One region of the Butyrivibrio sp. DSM 10294 genome, then DNA from elsewhere that is predicted to be linked to it. Evidence: riboswitches for the same ligand, from Rfam matches in the RefSeq annotation. Region 1 holds a riboswitch; the other holds the start of a gene.

Region 1 (11,475 bases):
CAGCGGTCTTGTCATAGTTTTCATTGTAGAAATAATTGACAAAGGGAATGACTATGTCATCACACTCTGTTTCCATTGTTCTGAATGCGTCGTCATAGGCAAACTCAGAATACAATGGGGATACATCGATTTCATTTGTGGGTTCTTCTTGCATACACATATGCCTCCTTCATTGATTTTTTTAATTCAAATACCCAAAACATTGAAAATAAGCATATGCAGAATGCATTGCCTTTCCGGATTGGAATTGAAGTTGTGAAAGAGTATCACAACGATAATACAATAGCATGGATATAAGGGATTTACAATATATAAAGTGTCAGGCACATGTGGCTTCCCGGGGGGTGATACTCAAATGAATGAGACGGTTTTTTACCAAACAGAACCGTCCCCATTGGTAAAAAAACCGTCCCCACATCCATTACTTCTCAAAATACGCAAACGCAATAGCTCCGGGGCCTGCATAGGTACCGATGGTGGCGCCTGCATACATGATATTGGTTTCCAGGCTGACAATCAGAATAGCATAAAAAATAGGGCTGCAAGAGCCTCTTCTTTACCACAAATTCAGTAAAGGTTGTGAATTTCATTTATACCATGTGACGGCTGTGCTATACTATTTCCCGGCAAATATGTAATTGTTGGGAGAGAGTATGATTTTCGTCAGGGACAAAAAATTTTACACTACTTTGGCGGCCTATGCGCTGCCGATTGCGCTTCAGCAGCTGATCACGGTGGGGGTCAACATGGCGGACAACGTGATGCTGGGGCAGCTGGGGGAGGCGCCCATGAGCGGGGCTACTCTGGCCAATAATTTTATCAGCATTTTTCAGATCATGTGCATGGGGCTTGGAATGGGCGCCAGCGTGCTGGTGAGCAGGTTCTTTGGGATGAAGGAGAAGCTCTCCATGAAAAAGGCTGTGAATATCATGCTCAGGATGCTGTTCGTGGTGGCGACGGTATTTGCGGTGGTGACAGCTCTTTTTCCTGAGAATATTATGAGACTGTTTACTACGGAAAAAGAGGTTATTGAAAAGGGCACGGGGTATCTGCTGATATCGATTCCTTGTTATTATCTTAACGGCTATGCGATGACGTCCAGCATTATGCTAAGGAGCGTGGGCAAGGCCAATATTCCGCTGTATTCGAGTATTGCTTCTTTTTTTATCAATATCTTTTTTAACTGGGTATTTATCTTCGGTAAGCTGGGGGCGCCGGCTATGGGTGTCAACGGTGCGGCGCTGGGAACGCTGATCGCGAGGGTTGTGGAGTTTGGCGTTATCATGGGATTTCTGATGTTCGTGGATACGAATATTGGGCTGCGGCCGAGGGATCTTGCGATTTCTGTGGGAAATCTGATTCCGGAGTACATCAGGATCTCGATTCCGGTGCTGGTGTCGGATACGCTGCTGGGGCTTGGAAACAGCGCTGTGGCGGTGGTTATGGGACACATCGGGGCGAGTTTCGTTGCGGCGAATTCCATAACGACGGTGGTGATGCAGCTTGCGACGGTGGTGATACAAGGCATCTCTCAGGCCAGCTGTACGATCACGGGGATCACCCTGGGAAAAGGGGAGGTGGAGAAGGCGAGGCAGCAGGGCTACACTTTTGCGGCGCTGGGATTTATCATCGGCGGTGTGGGCTGCGGGGTTATTCTGCTGTTGTCCAATGTTATCGTCGGAGCGTACAAGATTGAGCCGGAGACGGCGGTGCTGGCCGGGGATCTGATGCATGCGGTGGCGGTGGTTATCTGGTTTCAGGCGGCGAACAGTATTTTGACGAAGGGGACGCTGCGAGGGGGCGGTGATACGAAGTTTCTGATGGTGGCGGATATTATTTTCCTGTGGCTGTGCAGTATTCCGCTGGGGGCGCTTACGGGGCTGGTGTTTAAGTGGCCGGGGTTCTGGGTGTATATTATGCTGAAGATCGATCAGTTTATTAAGTGCGCGGTGTGCGTGGTGAGGCTACGGAGCGGGAAGTGGATTAAGAGGATCGAGAAGTAGAGGAGTGATAAATAAAGGATTAATTTTGAAAAAAATTGGGGTCTGACCCCAATTTTTTTTTGCACATGGCGCGAAGCCAGTATTTATCAGGATTTGTGAAAAGGTAAATTGTGTCTAAAGTGTGAATTGGGGTCAGACCCCAATCACACTTTGGACACAATTAAGCAAGGAATCCAAGATTAACCATGGAATACAGCTCTCCGTCAATCTTGCCAACGCCGCTTACAAGGTACTCGCAGCCCTTAAGGAAAGCAGATGATTCCTTGATTTCCTCATCGGCAACAGAGATCACGTCCATAACCTGGTCAACGATGATTCCGACCTGCTTGTTCTCCTCCAAAGTAACAACAACAATCTTGGTGCTACGTGTGAAAACATCATCCTCAAGACCCATCATACGACGAAGGGAAAGCACAGGGATCACCTCACCGCGCAGGTAAATGATTCCTCTGTAATGCGCCTCAGCACCGGGCATGCCTGTGATCTGAGGAAGTTCGATAATAGTATTAATGGAAAAAATATCAATTGCAAAGTTCTCATCGCCAATCTTAAAAGCGATATACTTTTTCTCTTCTGTCACAACATCATTGTAAACTGCAAGCTCGTTCATTGTTACCCTCCTGAATTAATTTCGTTATCATAATTTTTTAATATATTTTTTATAATTGTTGCGTCCATATAATTACATATAGATAGCCGCTAAGTCAACAAGTAATTAACTTTTAACCGATTATCAAAAACGTGAAACTATGTTGCCGGAGCCGTTTCTTCATATTATATGGAATCACATTCGAAATAATTCTGTTGTAACTCTTCAACAAAGGATTATTGTTTTACAGTTATTTCTTTGACATGATTTATGAAAAAAATATAAATTAAAAATTAATATTGCATTAAGCGAGCGTCTGAAATATAATGCATTTTGTTGTTGAAATATTGGGCAAAGCAAGCGAAAGCTTGTGGCGCAAAGCTATAGGGACTTTAACATGTCAGCCAGTTGCATTCCTATTCGATAATGATCTGATCGGGGCAATACCCGCAGATCGATTTCGAAACGAATTTTTCAGAAGCATGGGACATGTCTCCCATGCTTTTTTGTGTTGAGTTTTATTGTTTGTACAAATACGAACAGAAAGGAAATGAAATGAAAAAGAAGAGTAGAAACATGGTCCGTGGTATTATTCTTATCGCATCAGTGCTTGCAATCGCTATGTCTGCACTGATCGGTTACATCGGATTCAACCACATTCAGAGCGCATATTACACATCTTTCTCAGAGGGCCTTCAGGCAGCCGCTATCCTTCTCGAGAATCAGATCTCTAATCAGTACGAGGGTGACTGGTCATTATCAGAGGATGGCCAGCTTCTTAAGGGCGGCGTTGCTGTACATGATAACTACCAGAGACAGCTTGATAACCTTAATAAGCAGACCGGTATGCATTTCACTATTTTCTACGGAGATACACGTTATATTACTTCTCTTACAGATGCTACCACCGGCAAGCGTATGGAAGGCACCAAGGCCTCTGATGCAGTAATCGCAGAGGTTCTTAGACACGGAAATGAGTACCTTGCAAAGAACTTCGAGATCGGCGGACAGAACTGGTACGCATACTACCTTCCTCTTAAGAACTCTGACGGAACCACAGCAGGTATGGTTTTCGCAGGTCGTGATACAACTATCGTAGCAAAGAACATGCAGGCAGCCGGAACAGCGATCCTTGCCACATTCCTTCTTTTCTTTGTATTTAATCTGATCGTTGCCCGTCTTATCATCTCAAGAACCAGCAAGGCTATCCGTGATATCGTTGATGGCCTCCAGAATCTTGAGGAGGGTGAGCTTTCCTTCTATATTAACGACAGAACCTTCAATCGTAAGGATGAGCTTGGTGTCATCGCATCCAGCTCCGCTCAGGTTCGTGACAAGCTTCAGGACGTTATCAGTGCTACAAAGAAGCTGTCAGAGGACGTTACAAAGTCAGGTGAGAGCCTTGCTACATCAGCAGAGTCTGCTTCAAGAGTTGCAGAGCAGGTTACAACAGCCGTTGAGGATATCAGCCGCGGCGCAGCTTCACAGGCAGAAAGTGTAGAAAACTCAGTAAACAACACAATAGAGATGGGCGACAGCATTGACGATATCACTGACAGAATCGAAGTTCTTTCAGCAGCAGCTAACGATATGATGACAGGCGCTCAGCGTACAGTTGATACTCTTGGCAGCCTTATGGACAAGAATGTTGACGTTATGTCTTCAATGCAGGATATCAATACTCAGATCCGCAACACCAACGACTCTGTAAAGAGTATCGCAGAGGCTTCTAACATGATCACAGAGATCGCAGAGCAGACACACCTTCTTTCTCTTAACGCTTCCATCGAGGCTGCAAGAGCAGGTGAGTATGGCAAGGGCTTCTCAGTTGTTGCTTCCGAGATCGGTAACCTTTCTAAGCAGTCAAAAGAGGCCGCTGTTTCAATCAAGTCAATCGTTGAGCTTCTTGTTGAGGAGTCTCAGAAGAACGTTCAGATCATCGAAAAGCTCAGCGAGAGCATGCAGGAGCAGAACGAGCAGCTCACCAACACCAAGGATGACATGGATGCTGTCGTAGAGAACGTTAACAACGTAGATCATTCCACAAAGCAGATATCAGAGAAGATCCACCTTCTGAATCAGCTTAAGACAAGCTTCGCAGATATTATCCAGGAGCTTTCCGCAATTTCTCAGCAGAACGCAGCTTCTACCGAGGAGACAAATGCTTCTATGGAAGAGCTCAACGCTACATTCTCACTTATCAGCAACGCTGCCAGCGATCTGCGTGATATGGCCGAGACTCTTAATGAGAAGATGGCATTCTTCTCACTTCAGAGCCAGGAAGAGAACCAGAAGACAGCTTAATATACCGCAAATGTGAAAAAACTGTGATTGGGGTCTGACCCCAATTCACAGTTTTTTCACATTTGCAGATACTCGTGGTATGATTAATACAGAATACGCATACCAATAATTCTTTTTTTGTGGGGGAAAAAAAGATTGAGTATCAACAAGAACCATTCGCTTGCCGAAAAAGCAAGATCTTTTACACTTCTTAGCTGCGTCGCCTTCGGAATCGTGGCGCAGATCATGGCTCTGACCTTCTACGGAGTCTCAAACACCAAACAGCTTATAAGGGTCGCGGAGTCTGCGGCAATGCAGGCGGCAATGAGCGCCATTCACGGTGCAGACAGCCTTGGTTTTTCCCGGGAAGTTATGGATATATATAACGGGCTCAGCGATGAGGAAAAAAATGCAGTCGGAACCCCGGCGTACCTTGAGCACTTCAGCTCCATCGACACAGGGAGCGACAGCACCTACAGGCGCCTCATCAACATGCTGGCGGGAACCAAGGAATACCACAACGTCTACGCAGTGTACATCGCCATGTACGATGAGCAGAATTCGCGCATAGTCTACATCGCCGACGCCGACGACATTGACGGACAGGGCATCAAACCCGGAGAATGGGAACCCGTCAACAAAAAAGGCATGATGAAGTTCCTAAACCACAACGACAGCAGAACACTCTACGACATCGCCTGGATCGACAAATACGGCTTTTTGTGCTCAGTGGCAGTGCCCATGAAGGACAGCGCCGGTAACCTCTGCGCCTTTATGCTGGTGGACATTTCCATCAGCGAAGAGATCACCCTAATGGTCAAATTCTTTTTCCAGCTGCTCATCGTCCTCGGCGCCGTAACCGTCCTGATTTCCTACACTCAGAACAAGCGGATCAAAAAAGGCCTCGTGGAGCCCATCAACCGCATCGCCCAGGCATCATCGGATTACGTCAAGCACAAAGAAAACGCCACCGGCGAGAAATCCTTTTTTTCCACCCTTGATATCCACACCGGCGACGAGATTGAGAACCTGTGCAACGTCATGTCTACCATGGAAAAAGAGATGCTGGACTACGAGACCAATCTGACCAAAGTCACCGCCCAGAACGAGCGAATCGAGACTGAGCTGTCCCTTGCAACCAAGATTCAGCTATCCATGATTCCGCACGATTTTCCACCTTTTCCCGACAGAAAAGAGTTCGACATCTACGCCAGCGTTGAGCCCGCAAGAGAGGTTGGCGGCGACTTCTACGACTACTTCCTGATTGACGATGATCACCTGTGTGTGCTCATGGCAGACGTTTCGGGAAAAGGCATCCCAGCCGCTCTTTTCATGATGATTTCCAAAGTCATTATCCAGAGCTGTGCCATGCTTGGAACCTCCGCTGCGGAGACCCTTAACAAGACCAACGAAGCAATCTCATCAAAAAACCAGACCGACATGTTCGTAACGGTCTGGCTGGGAATTCTGGAAATCTCCACCGGCAAGCTTACCTGCGCCAACGCGGGCCACGAGTACCCGGTTCTTAAACGCTCCGGCGGGGAATATGAAATTTACAAAGACAAGCACGGCTTTGTTATCGGCGGCATGGAAGGCACCAGCTACAAGGAGTACGAGATCACTCTGGAAAAAGGAGACCGTCTCTTCCTCTACACCGATGGCGTGCCGGAAGCCTGCGACGCCGACAATAACATGTTCGGCACAGAGCGCATGCTTGCTGCTTTGAACGAATCCGGAAGCGGCTCCGAACCCCCGTCGCTCCAAGACACCCTTACCAACGTGCGATCAGCCGTCAGCGATTTCGTCAAAGACGCCGAGCAGTTCGACGATCTTACCATGCTGTGCCTGGAGTACCGGGGCTAACTTAAGAATTTTGAAGTGGGCATGTGCTTTTCTGCCATGCTCACTTTTTTATGCGCTTGTTTTTTCTTTTGCCATGTGCTATCCTATCGGTGTTGCGATAATCTTTCGCAATTTCATTAACTCCAATCAGGTACAGCCAGACATTTCTTGTCGCGGCTGATTCCCAACTATTTGGACCAAGAGATAACACTTAAACGCAATAACACTAAAAAGGAATGACACTATATGGCAAGACCTAGAAGAATCTGGTACAAAGGCGCAGTTTACCACGTCATGAGCAGAGGCAACAGAAGAAAACTAATTTTCAACAATGATTCAGACTACCTACGTTTTTTACGGTGTGTCAAAAAAATCCAATCGGAATCCGGTTTCAAAATCCATGCCCTCTGTCTTATGCCCAATCATTTCCACATGATCATCGAAACCGGCGAGACGTCACTTAGCATAATCATGCAGAAAATCCTCAGTATTTATGTTGAAGGTTATAACAAAAAATACAGCGTGACCGGGCATCTTTTTGAAGGCCGCTACAAGGCCAAGCTCATCGAAGATGTACCGTACTTTCTGGAAAGCAGTCGCTACATCCATCTCAATCCGGTCAAAGCAAACATGGTAGTTTCTCCTGAAAAATTCCTGTACAGCAGTTACTGTAAGTACGTCAATTCGTATTTTCCCGCAATAAATAATGCGCAAAAGCTCATAATAAGTTCCATTTGGAATCTTACCGAAACTTCGCGCATTTTAGGTTTTTTCCCCAAAAAGCCCCATGAGCGGTATCGCAGATTCGTTGAGTCCAGAGTTTCCCACAGAGAGCAGGAACAACTGATCCAGAAAGAATTTTGCGAAGACGACAACTGGGTGCCTTGGGAGAGAAAAAAGCGTGGTTAGATTAGTCTAATGTGCTGTAGAAAGAATCAATATTCTCTTCCGGAAGTACAACCGGATCCCAGCCAAAATCCTTGTAAGAAGTGATGCTCAGATTGTTGGCGGCTACATAGTTGGCGATGATCTGGGCGCGGGTTGCTTCAGTGGCCTCAGAGTCGGAGTATGCCTTCATAAAAGCATCGTAGTGCTCGCCGAAGATCTTTTTTGCAGTGGGTTCAAAGTCTGAGCCGTCGCCAACCTGCTCGAAGCTCGTCACTTCATAATCGCCTGACTCGGTGGTCTTTATATGAATGCATCCGGGAAAAGAGCCGCCGCCCAGGGTCTCAAGCACGTCGCCGTTGAGGTTATAATTGTAGAACCAGAAATCGCCGTAAACCTTGATGTCGCTGCGATCACTATCATCCTCGCACAGAATCACCGGGCAGGGAATCGACACATCGCCACGATCGAAGTACTGGCCCAGCTCTTCATCAAGGTAGCTGTACAATACCAAGTAAAAATATTCAGGTCCCGGATACTCATATGCCGGAAGCTTCGCTGCAGCCTCCGTTGTAGCTTCTGCTGCGGCCTCGTTCGCGGGGGCAGTCGCTTCTTCCACGAACTCTAACGTATCAAATATCGTTGCGAAGGCGTCGCTGACAGCGATATCCATCTCCTCGTTGCCGCTTTTGTGGCCGGTGAACTCAAAAAGGAGCGCACCCTCGAGGTAGTCTCTCGTAAATCCTACCATATACAGTCCTGATCCCTCGTCGCCGGCGGGAAGATACACATAATAGCCCTTAACGTCCTCAGTCCCGGGGAAACGTGTCTCTGTCATAGTAGCAGCCTCGCCCCACTCAGACACGTAGTCCTTGGCGGCCTGCTCTGCATCCTTATCGATTGTGTAGGTTACCATCAGAATGTTTGTGCCTGCGCACTCACCTGTGTAGGAAAAGGCCATCTGCGCACCGCCGCCGATTACCTCGATGCAGCCGGGATCATACTGGCATTTCCATTCGTTGGGATCCTCATAGACTTTGTACTGAACCTCAGGAACCTCCGACACCGCATCATCAACAGCGGTCTGGTCCTCAGCAGCATCCACTCCATCAGCCAGCGGAACCTGCTCCGGCTCAATCACAGCCGCTGTCTCCCTACTTCCGCACCCCGTCACAGCTGCCATTACCATAACTGCAGCCATCACTCCGGACAATACTTTCGTTACCTGTAATTTTCTCATATTTAATTCCCTCCTCATTAGGCGTCCTCAAATTTTCACATCTGTCTTTCACATCTGCAAACAAATATTAGCAAACGGATTATCACAAAAGTGTCACATGCCACATCCCCCGTGGCTTCGCTCTGTAGAAAAGAACACCTACCTCTCATTATACCTCATATTTTTGGGGTCTGACCCCAATTCACAGTTTAGACACAAATGCGATTTTGAAGAATGCTGATAAATACTGGATTTGAGTTAGATTACAAAAAAAATTGGGGTCAGACCCCAATTTTGGCAGCATCTCCGGTTTTGTGAGGCTGGATGAGGAAGATTGCAGGAAGATATATGAGATGATGGTGTGAGAAGAGAATAAAATTCACCTTTGGTGATTTTCATTGTATAATAATCTGCTTGGGGCTTGGCGCCGGGAAAGGGATTAATAGATCTAAGCAGGAAGGTTATTATTTAATGGACTCTATACATACTTTTTTCAAAAAACATGTATCTATCGCAATCGTAGCAGTATTCATCGCGGAGCTCTCCCTCTACGAATTAATGTGGCAGATGGGAACAGCCCTACACTTTAGCTTCGGCACCTCTAATCAGTCATATTTCTTTGCCGAGATTCTTCTGAAGGTTCTTCCTGCATTACTGATCGCCTTTTGCATAGGGACACTGGATTCGCTAAAGGACCCATTTAAGAACCTTGGGAAAAGTCTTTTATCCGGAGCATGGATACTGATTATCTCAGTGCTGGGCAGTATTGTTTTTTTGATAGATGAGTTTGATAAAGGAAAGATGTTAAAAGAACCATCTCATATCGTTTATTTTGTTTTGTTCCTGCTGATGGTCGGTCTGTCAGAGGAGCTACTTATGAGAGGCACCATAACCAGACTTCTTGCGGATAAATTTAGCAAAGAAGGCAAGGGAAAAGTGATCACGGTCCTGATCGGCGGGCTGCTCTTTGGCCTGTATCATTTTTCCAATTATTTCTACAGCCGGGATCTTGAGGCTACGCTTCTTCAGATGTTGGCGACAACCATGATGGGAATGCTGTTATGTGCAATATATGTTAAATGGGGAAACCTGCTGGGAGTTATCCTTCTCCATGCGGCGCTGGATTTCATGACTATGTCGCGGTACGGCCTGATCGCAGGGATGTCCATTGCGGACGACAGGACTTCCGGCGGCAGGGGTGACCTTAAGCAGACTCTTATCAGCAATTCGACTTTTGTTATAGCGGCTATTGTTGTTATGATGCATGGGAAGAAAAAAGACAGGTTTGTAGATAAATAGAGATGGTTCAATCGCAGGGGGATTGAACCATCTTTTTTGTATCAGCCCTTGAGCCTCATCATGAAGATGGAGTATTCATCGTTCTGGAAGTCAAGATTGGGGGAGTTCTCACCGCCGCCGTTGGTGCTGCGCTTGATCTCGGCGTAGAATTCCTCACCCTGGTTGACGATGTCCATGACGGAGAGCGGGATGCCGCATTCTGTGGCTGTGGCGCAGAAATCGTGCAGGGGATTGGCGGATGCGGAGGTGGCCAGGAGCTTTTCTTTTAATGCGTTGTCTTTGGTTGCTTTTTCAAGTAGCAGGTCTAGTTTCTCGGTGATTTCCATATGTTCTCCTCCTTGTGATGTGGCTTTATTTATCGACTATACGCCAGGTGAGGGCGGCGGTCAACGGGGAAAAGATTGGGGTCTGACCCCAATTCACAGAAAGGACACAATTGTGAAATTAGAAAATGCGGTGGTTACAGGCTTTGTGGGCGGTAGGTGATAAAATTGGGGTCAGACCCCAATTTTTTGCGAACGATTTAGCGTATGGGGATGTTTTGCTTGACAAGAATGGGTGGATGTTATATTTTTAAATTGTGCACAATTAAATTTGCGAAAGAGGATAATTATTATGGATAAAAAGCTTGAATTCCATGCGCCTACCTTTGAGGAGGCGGCGGAGCTGGCAAAGACATATGCACTTAGAGACAACAGGACCTGTGATAGTACGGTTCTTGATACATATATCTGGAAAAACATGTATAACACTGCGGTTTATCATGAAGATGGGGCAGCGCTGCTTCTTATGAAGGATGAGAAGGGCTATTTTGCTGCCATGCCATATTGCAGTAAAGAGGAGCTTCCGAAGTATTTCGAGATGCTCAGAGATTTTTTTCACCGGGAACTTGCAAGTCCGCTACGGATTGATCTGGCGGATGAGGAGGCGCTCCGAATTCTTGGCCTGTGCGATTCTGCGGAGTACGAGGTGGCGGAGGAAAGTGACCTTAAGGATTATCTCTACGACGCCGGGGAGCTTAGAGAGCTTCCGGGGAAAAAGTTCCAGAAGAAGCGTAATCTCGTGAACAAATTTATGAAGGAATATGAAGGCAGGTGGGAGTATAAGACTCTTTGCTGCGTAGATGAATTTTTTCTTGAAGAGTTCATGAGTAAATGGGTGGAGCAGCGCCTCGCAGATGGCGTGGAAAGCAGGGAAACACTGCTACTGGAAAAGGAAGGTGTCACAGATATTTTACGTAATTGCGACAAGGTTACCTTCAGGATCGGAGCCATTTTTATCGATGAGAAGATGGAGGCTTTTACCATCGGATCCTACAACGCCAGGGAAAAAATGGTGGTTGTCAGCATTGAGAA
Region 2 (11,475 bases), on a different contig from region 1:
GCACACTGGTTGGTTTTGCAACAGCTGTTGGATTTACCATCGCTATCGTAATCCTGGCCGGTCTTCGTGAGAAGATGGAATACAACGATATTCCGGCACCTTTCAAGGGAATGCCTCTTGTACTTCTTACCTCAGGACTTATGGCTATTGCGTTTACCGGATTCAGCGCTTTGAAATAAAGGAGAAAAAGACTATGATCACTGGAATTATCATTGCAACCTGCGTTGTGGCCGGTGTCGGAATAGTTATAGGTTTTATTCTTGGCGTGGCAGACCTTAAGTTGCATGTAGAAGTAGATGAGAAGGAAGCAGCTATTTTGGAAGCTCTTCCCGGAAATAACTGCGGTGGCTGCGGATATCCCGGATGTTCGGGCTGCGCTGCGGCCATAGCTAAGGGCGAAGCGGCAGTTAACCAATGCCCTGTAGGCGGCGCACCTGTTGCTGCAGCAATCTCAGCAGTTATGGGCGTAGAGGCTATTGAGACGGAAAAACAGGTTGCCTATGTTCACTGTAACGGCAACTGCGAGAACGCTACCCAGCAGTATGAATATGACGGAGTTTCCGACTGCCGTCTGCAGATGCAGGCGCCCGGCAGCGGTTCCAAGACTTGTTCCTTTGGCTGTCTTGGCGGCGGCTCCTGCGTATCCGTATGTCAGTTTGATGCCATCCACATCGTAAATGGTGTGGCAGTAGTGGATAAGGATGAATGTAAGGCCTGCGGCAAGTGTATCGACATCTGCCCGAGACACCTCATCGACCTTATTCCTTACAGCGCAAAACAGGTTGTTGCCTGCATGTCCAAGGACATGGGCAAAGCCGTTAACGGTTACTGTAAGGTGGGATGTATCGCCTGTCATATCTGCGAAAAGAATTGTCCTGCCGGAGCCATTACCGTTGAGAACAACGTAGCTTCCATCGACCAGAGCAAGTGTACTCACTGCGGTACCTGCGTGGAGAAATGCCCGAAGAAGGCAATAAAAGATATTTAACAATAAAGCGATAAAGGGGACAGTCCCCATTAACAAGGACTGTCCCCTATTAGTTACTGATTTTTCATACTAATCCTGCTCCCTGCCGGAACAGAAGCAGTGATAAATGCGTTAGCACCGATAACAGATCCTTCACCGATAACAGTCTCACCGCCAAGAATTGAAGCTCCTGAATAGATAGTAACATTGTCTTCAATGGTGGGGTGACGTTTGATTCCCTTAAGAGCCTGACCGCCTCTCGTTGAGAGACCGCCGATTGTTACGCCCTGATATATTTTGACATGTTCTCCGATTATGGAGGTTTCGCCGATTACAATTCCGGTTCCGTGGTCTATCATGAGATATTTGCCAAGGGTTGCTCCGGGATGGATGTCGATACCGGTCTTGCTGTGGGCATATTCCGTCATCATTCTGGGAATAAGCGGCACATTAAGAAGATACAGCTCATGGGCTATTCTGTTGATTGTGGTGGCCAGAAGTCCCGGATAGGAGAGGATTATCTCCCCCTTACTGTAGGCTGCCGGATCTCCTTCATAGCAGGCCTGAAGATCTGTGTCAATGTACTCCCTTATCTTGGGAAGCTTTTTGAAGAACTCATGTGTAATGCAGCGTGAACCGCAGTCCAGGGTCTCATCGCCGGCATTTTTGTAATCGGGGCTGTGATGGAATGCGATAGCGATCTGCTTCTGCATATTGTAGATAACGTCCTCGATAACTACGGCTATTCTGTTGTTGTCGTTGTAGCTCTTGTAGACCTTGTCTCTGTAATAGCCGGGATATATGATTCGGATCAGCTTGATGACGATGTCCTTAACCGCATCACGGTCAGGCTGATTATAGACATCCATCTGATCCACATCCCGTCCCTTCTCATAGTCTGAGAGGATCAGATCTACTATACTTTTTATCTCATTCTTTAATTCTTCGTTGTTATTGCTCTTCTTAAAATCCATTTTTTGACTCCATATCTTCTATATTAATAATTTGTAAGCATTTACAATGTTACGAAATGTTTAATATAGTTCTTCGGGCTTTATGACTATGTTGCTTTACTAAGCTATAGTATACATCATGAATCCTGCTTGTTAAAACATTTTTTCAATAAGACCTAAATAAAATCAAGCTTTCGGCCGATATAGCAAATGACAGATAGTATATTCTTTTCCGGCAAAGGGATAGCCGCTATAAAAGTACAGGGACGTACATGGGAAAAGAACTTGTTATTTGGAGGTACGTGCCCTATGATGAGATCTCTTTGGTCCGGTGTCTCAGGTCTTAAAACCCACCAGATGGAAATGGATGTAATTGGTAATAACATTGCCAATGTAAATACAACTTCTTATAAATCACAGGCAACAGGATTTACGGATATCCTGTATCAGACAGTTCGCCAGGGAGCAGGAGCGGGTGATAATACCGCCACGGTCAATGCTTCCCAGGTTGGTCTTGGATCTAAGGTCGGATCAATCTATACCAACATCACCAGGCAGGGGTCAGCAGTTACAACAAATAACGCCTTTGACCTTATGATCACAGGTGATTCATTCTTCGTGGTTACTCTTCCTGACGGAACTCAGGCTTTTACAAGAGACGGATCTTTTACCATTGACGGTTCCGGTAATTTCGTAACCCAGAATAACGGCTATATCTGCAATATGATCGCCGGGGAGGGAATATCCGGAACTCCAGCCGTTATGACTGAGCGTACCAAGACTATGGCCGGACAGGCAACGTCCGAAGCTTACCTTAAAGGAAACATCAACAAGGATGATGAAGTCCTTGAGGAGGGAAGAGTTCTTCAGCTCGAAGTTTATGGCAAGGACGGCAGGACCTATACGATCAAGCTTAAAGTCGACAATGCGGGAGACAGCGATGACAGCACATACCGCGTTTCAATAGACAAGATCCTGGATGACAACGGTAAGAAAATTGATAACAGTGTATCTAACGATATTCTCCTTACATACAACAAGCATGACGGAACACTTGATGGTATAGCACCGATCTCACCGCTTAGTGCAACAATCAAAGAGACTCCCGGCACCGGGGAAGGTGTCACTGAGACCAACATAACTCTTGAAGGCAACCTTTCAAGTTATACTTACAATACAACGGTGACCGGCAAGGACGGCAAGCATTACACACTGACCTATGGATTGCATCCGAGCTCCGAAACTGAGAACGGATATACTTTGAGATTATATTCCGCAAGAGATGAAGACGGAGTATTGAAAACCTTTGATGATATGTCAGTGGAGCTTAAATACAATGAGGAATCCGGACAGTTGGAGGCCATCGGCGAGGAAAACACCAAGACCACAACCTTCAGGTTTGACAATATCCTTAACAACCTTGGACCGATCACCTTTGATCTTGGCAACACCAAGGTTCCTGATCCCGCCGGAAGTTCCTACCAGTTCATGTTTGGAGGAGATGCGGCAGCCATCGGTAATCTTAATGTGGACTTTAGCAACACAACCAATTACGCCAACACCATGGGAGGTACAACCTCATCGATATACGCGTATAAGGGTGATCTGCAGGGACAAAATAAAGGATATCCCAACGGAGAACTAAGCGGCCTGTCAATTACCAATGACGGTTCAATATACGGAAGCTACACCAACGGCCAGACAGTCAAGATCTCTCAGATAATCGTGGCACAGTTCAGTAATGCCATGGGCCTTGAAAAGATAGGTGATAACCTCTACAAAGCTTCACTTAATTCAGGAGAACCTATATACATGGACATCACACAGGATGGCGGTTATATGTCCTCGGGATACCTGGAAGGCAGTAATATCGACCTTGCCAAGGAATTCACTGATATGATCACAACCCAGCGCGGTTTCCAAGCCAACAGCCGCGTAATTACTACATCTGACGAGATGTTGCAGATACTTAAGGGACTTAAACGATAAGCTAAAAGCAGATAAAAAAAGGAAACTTTAAGGGACCCAATTTATAATTATAAAAAAAATATGAAATTTTATTTTCAGAGCCGGACTGAGATTCCGGCTCTTTTTTTCAGAGACTGTGATTTTTTTGTGAAAAAAGGATTGAAATATGATTAGCAATAGTTTATATTCTAGTTACAACATTTTGCGAATAATGTTAGCTTAATAAAGATAATATTATTTACATTTACTTAACTTAATAACAACAGGAAATAAAGGCAAAACCGTCGAAAGATGGTGACGCAAAGCTACAGGGTCTTAATCACTTTATGTGACAGATAGCCAGTTGCTGGTGCTTCGGATAGCACCAAAAAAAGCGACCGTGTCTGTTAAAGGATTATACAGACGGTCTTTTTTATTGAAATTACAGTACGCAGGCAGTTCATGGATGAACACATGACATTGGTAATGGCATGGTAGTACAGGGATATGTAATTTTCTCGACAACAGGTTTTTAGCTTTGCATTTGCCTCTCCGTATTAGAAGGTATTTTGCAGAGTACTAAAGGTTTAGTCCGATGCAAAGTGCCTTTTTTCATGTGGGAAAACGGGAAAAGAGAAAATGGCGGATTTGAATTTAAAGAAGCTCAGCCGTGCGGAACTTTTGGAAATGATGATCGAATTTTCCGAAGAAGCTGAGAGTGCCAAGAGGCATGAGAAGGAACTCAAGGAAGAGTTCGAGAGAGAAAAGCTGCAGTTGCAGCACGAGATGGCCGAAGAGAGAGCAGCAATGCTCAAATCCTTCGACGATGAGAAGGCTGAGATGCGTACCAAGTTCAACGAACAGAAGACGCAGATGCAGGCCAAATTTGACAAAGATATAGAGGGACTTAAGTCAAGACTTGATAAGGAAAAGAAGGATCTTGTACAGCAGGTTGATGACAAAATGAGCAAGATTCAGTCGTCAGGAACCTTGGCGGAGGCATCACTTAAGCTCGGAGGCATCTTCGATGCAGGGCAGAAGGCCGCAGACCTCTATGTTCAGACAATCCAGGATCAGGCTAAAAGGGAATACGAGGATTTCAAGAAACAGATGGTGGAATCCCGCAGAAGAATGGACCTGATGGAGAGTGAAGCCAAAAGACGCTGCGAAGAAATGATAAAAGCAGCCGGCGGTGATGGCAAAGAGATGCTCAAAGCCATTCTTGATAGCATAAATAATGCAAAAATAGTAGCCAAAGACAGCAGCAAGACAGATACAACGGAGGGACAGGCACCTAAGGAAGAGACAGCACAGGCAGAGACAATTTCAGAAGAGACAGCTAAGGAAGCCCCTAAGGCAAAAAAGACTACAAAATCCAATACAGAAACAGATAATGTAACACAGACCGATGCGCCGCCTGTTAAGAGAAAACGTGGCAGGCCGAGGAAAATAAGAGTTGATGAGTAAGAAAAAAAAGGAACCCCAGGGAAGGCCGACTCTTGACGAGCTTAAGAGCGAACTTAAGAGAGAGAACAACAAAAAGGAATATAAGAAAGTTCTTAGGAACTCAATTATAGTAGTTGTTGTTGTGGCAGCGCTGGCGGTTCTTGTTTCCAGTTTTTATGTTACAGCTCTCAAGGTTACGGGTGACAGTATGACCCCGACTCTTGAGACGGGACAGATAGTCATAGCAAGTAACAGCACGGTTTTTGAGACCGGCGATCTTCTTGCTTTTTACTATAACAACAAGGTTCTTGTTAAGCGAGTTATCGGATCCCCGGGCGACTGGGTAACGATAGATGACGCCGGAAACGTTATGGTCAACGGAGTTCTGATCGATGAACCATACATTACCGACAAGAGTCTGGAACCCACGGATCTTGAATTCCCGTATCAGGTCCCGGAGAACAGATGGTTTGTTTTGGGAGATCACAGAAGCGTTTCCATTGATTCCAGATCCAGTGTAATAGGATGTGTGACAAGGGAACAGCTCATCGGAAGGGTAATGTTCAGAGTATTTCCCTTTGACGCTTTTGGTGTTATTCAAGATAGATGAAACGTTGTAAGAAGTAATATTAATAGATTAGGGGTAACGAAACATGCGCAAAGCTGATGAAAATCGCGCAGAAAACTACATCAGAAAGCACAGCAGATTCAAAAAGTGGATTGCGTTCGCTGTATGTCTTTCTCTTCTGTCCGGTACAGTAACATTTTATATGTTGAATAAGCCAGCAACGGCTATGACTGAGGAAGGAGCCAAGCAGGTCGGTCTTGTACTTGAAACAGCAGACAATGCTTACGAGCAGGGACTGATCAAGCAGATGGAGAACGAAGAGGCCAAGAAGTCAGAGGATGGTGAGAAGACCGAAGAGTCAGCCGGCGCACAGGCTTCAGGAGAGGACAATTCTGCCGCAGCTTCATCAGGAAGTTCCGCAGTTGCAGCAAGCTTAGAGAGTTCAGAGAGCAAGCCTGAAGGTGCTTCTGAAGGAAAGTCCGAGGCTGCAGCAACTGATGCTTCTTCTACAGGATCAAGCGAAGGCGCATCTACAGGTAGTTCCTCAGGTGCATCAACCGGCAGCTCATCATCAGCAGCATCCGATGCATCAAGCAGTGCATCAACCGGCGATAGCAGTTCTGATACAAGTTCCGCAGCCGCCAGTGCTTCATCAGCTGAGACCTCAGCAGATGCATCATCAGAGAGTTCATCTGAAGAGACCAAGGTTTCTGACAAAGATATCAAGAGTGATGTCAAGATTACCGTTGTTTATAAAGATACAAACGGAGAACAGATTGCTGATTCCAAGGAACTTTCAATTACGGAATCATTTGACTTGACCAAGGAAGTCAAGAACTTCGAAGGTTATGTTTTTGATAAAGGAACAGTTGATGAGACTCAGGTAGTACTCATCACCAAGAAAACAGCTTCTTCCAAGTCGGGAGAAAATCAGGATGCAGCTTCCACCGCTTCCAGCGACGATGAAGTTCAGACCTATACTTATTACCAGGTAACAACAGCATCCGGTGAGACAAAAGATATTCTTGAAGATACAGATCTTCTTCTTACATACTACAAAGCTAATACACAGACCAGCTTCACAGCCAGTGACCTTATGGTTACGGTTAAGGCAGAGCTTTCCGATCCTTCAGCACTTCCTGAGGGAGTTGAGCTTAAGATAGCTGAGATCAGTTCCAGGTCTGAGGATTATAACTACGCTGCTTACATGGAGGCGCTTAACGACAACGCTGATAAGATCGCCGATAAGGACGCAGAAGAGAAGCAGTCCTACAATGAGAAGAACACTCTTCTTTATGACATCGCCTTCAAGCTTGATGGTGTTGAGTATCAGCCCAAGGCAGGAACGGTAGCTATCTCACTTAGCCTTAATCAGAATCAGTTGTCTGATGAGATTGGAGCAGCTGATGCCGATGGCGTAAGCGTTGTACATCTTCCGGTTAAAGACGAGATTATGGACAATGTGAATGCTACCAGTGATGCGACAGACATCAAGGCTTCCGATATCAATGTTGAGGTGGTCAAGGGTAGCGATGTAGATCTTTCCGGCGATACCGATAAGGTTTCCTTCGAAACGGATTCCTTCTCTGCATACGCTCTTGTATACAGCGAATATGGAATTGTTTCCTGGACAGGAACTGAGCATATGTCAGCCCGTGACATTGCTGATGCACTCGGCGATAACACATCCTTCGGTGCCGTTGCGGGAACCTTTGAGTCAGCAGATAATACCGATGTTGAGTCAAATATCGCAGTGGGAACCCTTAAGAGTGTAATAGAATTCGGTAACTCATCAACTGTATTTACACACATTCAGTTTGACGGATACTTTATTACCAAGAATTCCACCAAGGACGGAACCTTTAAGTTTGGACTTTATTCACAGCCATATTCCGATACCAACAGAAATCCCAGCAAGATCGGTAATTTCAATATCGAAGTTAAGGATGGTACCGGTACAGTCAATCTCTTACAGCTGTTTGATCAGGATACTCTTCAGAGTAACGCAAGACTTTACGTTTATGAGGTTGATACAAAGGGCAATGTAGTTCCTGACGGTGAGACCTTTGTAGCAGCGGACGGAACCAAGTATACCGTAACCTATGATGTAAACGATCTTCCAACTGAAGATGATAATGATATCGTTGGTTCCTTCTCAAGTTCATATGTTGAGAACAATGCAAGCGGTGAGAACCTTTACAACAAGCTCAAGCATGTTGATGGCAATACAGTATATATCAAGAACTCGGATAATTCTTACACTGTTTACTCTTATCCTAATAACAGTGCGGGAACAACGGTTCAGGGAGCATTCCCGATATCCGTTTCAAACCTGTTGTCTACAGCATCCGAGGCATCCCGCAAGTTTGCACTTCTTGATGACACCAAGGACGTTATGGTGCTCAATGTCATCGGAACAAGCGATGGTTTCCGTAAGGATCTGACAAAGACAATTTTCCAGAAGTTTGGTATCAGCGGTGATATCAATAACTACCTTACGAGTGAAGGACTTACAATAGGTGACAAGCTCTGTGTTATTAACCTTGACCTGACCAATTGTCCTGAATACAAGATGGAGCAGTTCCTGGTTCATACAGAAAAGGAAAGCGGTAAGACCGGTGAGGGATGGCTTGAACTTGCCAACCAGATCATCATCAATCCTTTGCAGAGAAATGCGGCTAATGACCTTCTTCCTTACACAGGAACATTGGTGCTTGACACTGTATCAGGTACTTTCGTAGCTCCTGAAGCTACTGTTGATATCAATAACGGTGCTGTACCGGGATCAGTAATCGCAGGCTACATGATCCAGAGAAGAGAGATCCATAAGCTTACGGTTCGCAGATACCTCGATCAGCAGGCTTCAATGATGATCAACAATGTGGTTGATGACACTGACAACATTAAGCTTAAGATTGATAAATATGTAGATGGCATTCTTGCCAAGGCAGAAGATACAGGCAAGTTCAGTTTCATGATGGTAATGCTTGCCAAGGATTGTAACGGAAATTATTATTGGAAGCCTGTAACCTGGGATACCAGAAATGAGGGATCTACTGTTACCTTTGATATTAACCCATGGCTTCTTGGAATGACTTATGGAAGCGGTGATACCAAGGAATCTCAGAATGCAAGCACCTACTATTTTGTAATCTTTGAGAATGATCCGACAGGTAATTATTCTAAGGACAACACTGCGATACTTGCAAAGATTAAGTATTACAAGGGCGGTGAGGTAGAGCCCCTTTACTACAGAATCGATGCAACTGAATCTGCGGATTTACAGAATAATCCGGGCACAGGATATTTCAATGATGCCCACAGAATATCATCATCCAAGGAACTGGAACAGTTCCGGAATGTGGCCTTCTATAATGAGACCAAGGGTAAATCAGCTCTCAGAATTCACAAGATGGTGGTTAACGATTTCGGCTCCGGATTCGTAAGAGACAATACCGGAACAGCGCTCCTTGACAATGTAACCTTTAGAATTACCAATAATTCGACCAAGAATTATGTAGTTATGAAGGGCTTCACAGGAAAAGCAGATACCAAGGGTGAGGCTATCGAGTACAACTCAGGTAAGCCCACAGGTAAGAAATATGTTGTAACCTACAACAGAAGTGCTCAGTGGACCATCTCCGATCTTCCCGCAGGAACTTATGTAGTGGAAGAGGTGGCAGACGGACTTACCTTTACTTATGATCCTTATACTAATAAGAGCACATATCTTACAACTACCAACCTTTCAAGAGTTACCAAGTATGACGTAACAGTTGATAAGGAAGGCGGCAACTGGCTTGGTACCGGAGGAAATAACTATAGAGCTGTATTCTCTTGTGACATTCCGAATCATTTTGACAAGGCACCTACAGATGTAAAGGTTGGTTATGATGATATACCCAATGCTTCACATACACAGACGGTTCAGGTATGTAACTACTACAGTATTCCTATAGGACCTATACAGATCACCAAGAACTTCACCGGTGGAACCTGGAATGAAGACATGGCATTTACCTTCACAATGGAAGGAATCGGATTCTCTATGAAGGATTCAGCCGGTAATCCAATCGACTTCAGTGTGAACCCTGAGCTTGCTCAGCAGCCAATGCCTGTAGGAGCTTCCAACGGAGTAGCAAGTGTGACAGTAACCGGTAAAGATGCGGTTAACAATGTTGCAACTGTTCAGTTCGGAGCTATACCATTCAGATTTGAAGGTACTTATCTGTACAAGATAACTGAGGACAGCTCAGGACAGATACCGGGCGTAAGCTACGACAGCAGAACCTATTACGTCAAGATTGAAGTTGATAAGTACTATACAAAGTTTGAGAAGTCATACACCTATGACAACATGGCTAATCCTGCCAAGTATACCAAGGATACTACACTTGCCGAAGATTTCTATTATCTTGGCGGTAATGTAACCTATGCAACGGATGAAGCCTTCAAGAATGTGGTTGCCACCTGCAAGCTTAGACTTGGAAGCAATCCCGATACAGTTAACCCTGATAAGAACGCATTCATTATCACTTACGGTTCGGGAGATGTAACGGATGTAGCATTCAACAACGTGCTTTCCGGTAAGCTCACAGTTACCAAGAAGTGGCTCGAAGGCAGTACAGGCGCCGATATCTCAAGCAAGCGTACATATCTTATTGTATATGTATGGCAGAGAGTTAACGGAGGTGAGTGGACAGAATACACATCCACCGAGCTCTCAGCAAGTAATAAGTGGACCCAGACCATTACCGATCTTCCTATATATGATGCCAAAGGCAATCGTTATGAATACACCGTTAAGGAGTCAGATGATTACCTGGCAACATACAGAGTAACTTACAAGTATAACGGTAAGACAATAAAGGGAAATGATCAGTCGGCAGTAACAGTTGACGGATCCAAGGCCAAGAATACAGGTTATGTTATGAAGCTTGGCTCAGACGGTAAGGACTTCGGTACAGTAACAATTATCAATGAAGAGGTTTATTCAAATACACTTCCTTCTACCGGAGGAGTGGGAACAGCTCCGTTTATGATCATCGGAATTATGATGGCAGCGGCTGCTTTGATAGCGGGATTGTTCTTCGGAAGAAGAAAAAAGAACGTTATCGGATAACCAAGGTTTAAAGCGTTAAGCTTAAGAACAGGTGCTCATTTGCACCGGATATAAAAGGACTGGATTTATACAAGACTCAAGATTCAAAAGGAGAGGAAAAGGAAATGAAAGGATTAAAGAAAGTTTTAACCGGAATTCTTGCCGCAACCATGGTATTCGCTATGGGAATCACTGCAACAGCGGCAGAAGCAACAACCACAACCACAGCTACTATCACTATTGATAGTAAGAATAGCAGCAATACTAACCCTGATGCTGTTATCACTTACGATTATTTTCAGATTTTAAAGGCTGATATCGTTAGTGGTGAGCAGGTAGCTTACTATGTAACAGATAAGAAGCTTGCTGATGCAGTAAGCGGAACAGGATATTTCACAGCAAAGAAGTCTGCTGATGGTTCACGTTACAATGTAACACTTAAGGATGGTCTCACAGGATCTGATTTAGGTGAGAAGATCGCAGCAGCTCTTAA

Evidence for each region. Region 1 has a riboswitch for cyclic di-GMP ahead of NXH67_RS13550 (methyl-accepting chemotaxis protein). Riboswitches for the same ligand answer to the same signal wherever they lie in the genome.
Region 2: it holds a riboswitch for cyclic di-GMP, as region 1 does, so the genes downstream of both, NXH67_RS13180 (hypothetical protein) here and NXH67_RS13550 (methyl-accepting chemotaxis protein) in region 1, are expected to answer to the same signal.

The regions. Positions count from the first base shown of each region.
Region 1 is NZ_JANSWL010000083.1:288-11,762, forward strand. Features, by position in the region: partial or broken gene NXH67_RS13535 (hypothetical protein) at 1-154, opposite strand, end outside; gene NXH67_RS13540 (MATE family efflux transporter) at 654-2,003, shown strand; gene NXH67_RS13545 (chemotaxis protein CheW) at 2,164-2,613, opposite strand; cyclic di-GMP riboswitch class I at 2,933-3,008, shown strand; gene NXH67_RS13550 (methyl-accepting chemotaxis protein) at 3,148-4,896, shown strand; gene NXH67_RS13555 (PP2C family protein-serine/threonine phosphatase) at 5,032-6,738, shown strand; gene NXH67_RS13560 (transposase) at 6,964-7,626, shown strand; gene NXH67_RS13565 (hypothetical protein) at 7,628-8,842, opposite strand; gene NXH67_RS13570 (CPBP family intramembrane glutamic endopeptidase) at 9,293-10,120, shown strand; gene NXH67_RS13575 (hypothetical protein) at 10,162-10,446, opposite strand; gene NXH67_RS13580 (DUF2156 domain-containing protein) at 10,736-11,475, shown strand, end outside.
Region 2 is NZ_JANSWL010000081.1:220,633-232,107, forward strand. Features, by position in the region: gene NXH67_RS13160 (electron transport complex protein RnfA) at 1-179, shown strand, start outside; gene NXH67_RS13165 (RnfABCDGE type electron transport complex subunit B) at 194-988, shown strand; gene epsC (serine O-acetyltransferase EpsC) at 1,042-1,941, opposite strand; gene NXH67_RS13175 (flagellar hook protein FlgE) at 2,230-3,909, shown strand; cyclic di-GMP riboswitch class I at 4,153-4,239, shown strand; gene NXH67_RS13180 (hypothetical protein) at 4,507-5,334, shown strand; gene lepB (signal peptidase I) at 5,327-5,923, shown strand; gene NXH67_RS13190 (Spy0128 family protein) at 5,967-11,003, shown strand; gene NXH67_RS13195 (SpaH/EbpB family LPXTG-anchored major pilin) at 11,108-11,475, shown strand, end outside.